One region of the Streptomyces sp. NBC_01431 genome, then DNA from elsewhere that is predicted to be linked to it. Evidence: predicted binding sites of a transcription regulator. Region 1 holds the regulator's gene; the other holds the start of a gene.

The links. Region 1 encodes HrcA, which represses chaperone genes, less so after heat shock. Its sites were predicted from a motif close to TTNGCACTCNGNNNNNCNGAGTGCNAA; they were not measured.
Region 2: the regulator HrcA is predicted to act here: its motif matches at 1,614-1,640, upstream of groL (chaperonin GroEL).

What each region holds. Positions count from the first base shown of each region.
Region 1 is NZ_CP109496.1:5,527,963-5,530,358, forward strand. Features, by position in the region: gene OG522_RS25240 (MBL fold metallo-hydrolase) at 1-633, opposite strand, end outside; gene hrcA (heat-inducible transcriptional repressor HrcA) at 790-1,809, shown strand; gene dnaJ (molecular chaperone DnaJ) at 1,810-2,396, shown strand, end outside.
Region 2 is NZ_CP109496.1:3,734,377-3,736,772, forward strand. Features, by position in the region: gene groL (chaperonin GroEL) at 1-1,484, opposite strand, end outside; gene OG522_RS17125 (cold-shock protein) at 2,033-2,236, opposite strand.

The DNA of each region.
Region 1 (2,396 bases):
CGCGTCCTCGCCGCCCAGCGAGAGCAGCCGGTCCAGGGCGGCCGGCCAGCGCGAGACCACCGCGTCGGGCCCCGCCTGCGGCTCGCCCGACTCCTCGACCAGGTCGCCGCAGAAGACGACCTCGGGCCACCCGCCACTCGCGGGGACCAGGACCGCGAGGTCGTGCCCGCTGTGACCGGGCCCCACGTTGGCGAGCAGCACCTGGCGGCCGCCCAGGTCAAGGGTCCACTCCCCGCACACCGCGTGGTGCGGCCGGACCAGCACGTCGGCGGCCTCGGCGGCCGCTTCGTCGGACACGCCCTGGCTCACCGCGTCGGCGCGCATCTCGTCGCCGTCCAGGGCGCGCTCGATCCCGACCGCTCCGTACACCTCGGCGCCGGCGAAGACCGCCGTGCCCAGGACGTGGTCGAAGTGCGGATGGCTGAGTGCGATGTGGGTCACTCTGCGGCCGAACAGGGCCTCCGCCTGGGCCCGGAGTTCGGCGCCCTCCTGAAGGGTCGAGCCCGTGTCGTAAAGGAGGAGTCCGTGCTCTCCGGCGACGAGTCCGGCCGTGGCGTCCCAGCCGGGCAGGCGTCTGCGGCCCACTCCGTCACCCAGCCGCTCCCAGCCGAAGTCTTCCCAACTGACGTCCATGACGCGACGCTATCCGCAATCGGCCGGTGACGTCGCACGGTAGCGTGGTCGGCCGCCCTTGCTAGGGGCGTACCGGTCGGCCGTACACTGGCCGGGGGATTGCTGGCACTCGAAGACAGTGAGTGCCAAAACGGACGGCAACTGGAGGTGTGCGCGGTGCTCAGTGAACGCAGGCTCGAGGTGTTGCGCGCCATCGTCCAGGACTATGTCGGCACCGAGGAGCCGGTGGGGTCCAAGGCCCTGACCGAGCGGCACGCACTGGGCGTCTCGCCGGCGACCGTACGCAACGACATGGCCGTACTGGAGGAGGAGGGCTTCATCGCCCAACCCCACACCAGCGCCGGCCGGATCCCGACCGACAAGGGCTACCGGCTCTTCGTCGACCGGCTCGCGGGCGTCAAGCCCCTGTCGTCGCCCGAGCGCCGGGCGATCCAGAACTTCCTGGACAGCGCCGTCGACCTGGACGACGTCGTCGCCCGTACGGTGCGGCTGCTCGCGCAGCTGACCCGGCAGGTGGCGGTCGTGCAGTACCCGTCGCTGACCCGCTCGACCGTGCGTCATGTGGAGCTTCTCTCACTCGCCCCGGCCCGGCTGATGCTGGTGCTGATCACCGACACCGGGCGGGTCGAGCAGCGCATGGTCGACTGCCCGGCGCCGTTCGGCGAGGCCTCGCTCGCGGACCTGCGGGCCCGGCTCAACGCACGGGTGGTGGGACGCCGCTTCGCGGACGTACCGCAGCTGGTGCAGGACCTGCCGGAGTCCTTTGAACCGGAGGACCGAGGAACCGTTTCGACGGTCCTCGCCACCCTCCTCGAAACCCTGGTCGAAGAGACCGAGGAGCGGCTGATGATCGGCGGCACCGCCAATCTCACCCGCTTCGGACACGACTTCCCGCTGACCATCCGGCCGGTGCTGGAGGCACTTGAGGAGCAGGTCGTGCTCCTCAAGCTGCTCGGCGAGGCCAAGGAATCAGGCATGACCGTACGCATCGGGCACGAGAACAACGCCCATGAAGGACTGAACTCCACGTCCGTCGTATCGGTCGGCTACGGTTCCGGCGGCGAGGCGGTCGCCAAACTCGGCGTGGTCGGACCGACCCGCATGGATTACCCCGGAACGATGGGAGCGGTACGCGCAGTGGCACGTTACGTCGGACAGATCCTGGCGGAGTCGTAAGTGGCCACGGACTACTACGCCGTACTCGGCGTGCGCCGCGACGCATCACAGGACGAGATCAAGAAGGCCTTCCGCAGGCTGGCCCGCGAACTCCACCCGGATGTGAATCCGGACCCGAAGACGCAGGAGCGCTTCAAGGAGATCAACGCCGCCTACGAGGTCCTCTCCGACCCGCAGAAGAAGCAGGTCTACGACCTCGGCGGCGATCCGCTGTCGTCGTCGGGCGGCGGCGGGGCCGGAGGCTTCGGAGCCGGTGGCTTCGGCAACTTCTCGGACATCATGGACGCCTTCTTCGGCACGGCGTCGCAGCGCGGACCGCGCTCGCGCACCCGCCGCGGCCAGGACGCCATGATCCGCCTGGAGATCGACCTCAACGAGGCGGCCTTCGGCACCACCAAGGAGATCCAGGTCGACACCGCAGTGGTGTGTACGACCTGTTCGGGCGAGGGCGCCGCTCCCGGTACATCCGCGCAGACCTGTGACATGTGCCGTGGCCGCGGCGAGGTGTCCCAGGTCACCCGGTCCTTCCTGGGCCAGGTCATGACCTCGCGCCCGTGCCCCCAGTGCCAGGGCTTCGGCACCGTGGT
Region 2 (2,396 bases), 1.8 Mb from region 1:
TTCGCCGGGTCGATGATGCCCTCGGCGATCATGTCGACGTACTCGCCCGTGGCGGCGTTCAGACCGTGGCCGACGGCCAGGTTGCGCACCTTCTCCACGACGACGCCGCCTTCGAGACCACCGTTGACGGCGATCTGCTTCAGCGGGGCCTCAAGGGCGAGCTTCACGGCGTTGGCGCCGGTCGCCTCGTCACCTTCGAGCTCAAGCTTCTCGAACACCGCGGAAGCCTGGAGCAGGGCCACGCCACCACCGGCGACGATGCCCTCCTCGACGGCCGCCTTCGCATTGCGAACGGCGTCCTCGATGCGGTGCTTGCGCTCCTTGAGCTCGACCTCGGTCGCGGCACCGGCCTTGATGACCGCAACACCGCCGGCGAGCTTCGCCAGGCGCTCCTGCAGCTTCTCGCGGTCGTAGTCGCTGTCCGAGTTCTCGATCTCGGCGCGGATCTGGTTGACGCGACCCTGGACCTGGTCGCTGTCGCCCGAACCGTCGACGATCGTGGTCTCGTCCTTGGTGATGACGACCTTGCGGGCGCGGCCGAGCAGGTCGAGACCGGCGTTCTCCAGCTTGAGGCCGACCTCCTCGGAGATGACCGTGCCGCCCGTGAGGATGGCGATGTCACCGAGCATGGCCTTGCGGCGGTCGCCGAAGCCCGGAGCCTTGACGGCGACGGACTTGAAGGTGCCGCGGATCTTGTTGACGACCAGGGTCGACAGCGCCTCGCCCTCGACGTCCTCGGCGATGATCAGCAGCGGCTTGCCCGACTGCATGACCTTCTCCAGGAGCGGGAGCAGGTCCTTGACCGAAGAGATCTTCGAGTTGACGATCAGGATGTACGGGTCGTCGAGCGACGCCTCCATACGCTCCATGTCGGTGGCGAAGTACGCCGAGATGTAGCCCTTGTCGAAGCGCATGCCCTCGGTGAGCTCAAGCTCAAGACCGAAGGTCTGCGACTCCTCGACGGTGATGACGCCTTCCTTGCCGACCTTGTCCATCGCCTCGGCGATGAGCTCGCCGATCTGGGTGTCGGCGGCGGAGATGGAGGCCGTCGAAGCGATCTGCTCCTTGGTCTCCACGTCCTTGGCCTGCTCCAGGAGAGCGGCGGAGACGGCCTCGACGGCCTTCTCGATGCCGCGCTTCAGAGCCATCGGGTTGGCGCCGGCGGCCACGTTGCGCAGACCCTCGCGCACCAGGGCCTGGGCCAGGACGGTCGCGGTGGTCGTACCGTCACCGGCGACGTCGTCCGTCTTCTTGGCGACTTCCTTGACCAGCTCGGCGCCGATCTTCTCGTACGGGTCCTCGAGCTCGATCTCCTTGGCGATGGAAACACCATCGTTGGTGATCGTGGGGGCGCCCCACTTCTTCTCGAGGACGACGTTGCGGCCCTTGGGGCCAAGGGTGACCTTGACGGCGTCGGCGAGCTGGTTCATCCCGCGCTCGAGACCGCGCCGTGCCTCCTCGTCGAACGCGATGATCTTGGCCATGTGAAGTGGTCCTCCCGGACAGGGGTGGCGTTCTTCGTGGACCGCGCCGGTGCCCGCGACGGACGGCCTGCAGCCCTTGTGGTTCCTTGCCCCACCCGGCCTGCGGGCCTCACTGACCCGATCCAAGTTCTGTCACTCTCACTCGGAGAGTGCTAAGCCCAATGATTAGCACTCGGCCCCTGCGAGTGCAAGCGAGTCTCTTGAACCGGACCCCTCCACTTACCGGTGTCGTCCGGTCCCCCAGCACCGGCGGGGGCGCCGCCCCCGCACCCCGGCTCCTTGCGGAGGGCCGTCCATTTCGGCCGCGGACCGGGCGTGGCTGATCGCGCCGTTCCCCGCGCCTCTTTCAGGGTGCATGCGGCCATACCCAGCCCGTCCGGCGATTGAGGACGAGCGCCCTTCAGGCGTGAATGGGGTCTGGGGGCAGAGCCCCCAGGGGGCCGACCACCGGGCCGCGCCCCCGGGGGACGCGGGAACGCGTGAAGGGGGCCACCCTTTTGGGCAGCCCCCTTCATGCGTGAGTGCGTCGGTGGTCGATCGCGCCGAGATCAGACGGCGAGCTTGACCATGTCCGCCTGCGGACCCTTCTGGCCCTGCGAGATCTCGAACTCGACTCGCTGACCTTCTTCAAGGGTGCGGTAACCGTCCATCTGGATCGCGCTGTAGTGGACGAAAACATCCGCACCACCGTCGACCGCGATGAAGCCGTACCCCTTCTCCGCGTTGAACCACTTGACGGTGCCCTGAGCCATGCCTAACTCCCCTATTACTGGCCCTTGCACGGGACCGCACTTCGCGGACCCGGGTCAGATCTCCACCCTCCGACAGGAGAGGGTGTGCGCCGGAACGCGTCGACCGCGGCTGAATGTATCTGCCCAACTGCCCTCTGCAACAGGTCAATCGGACGAGAAT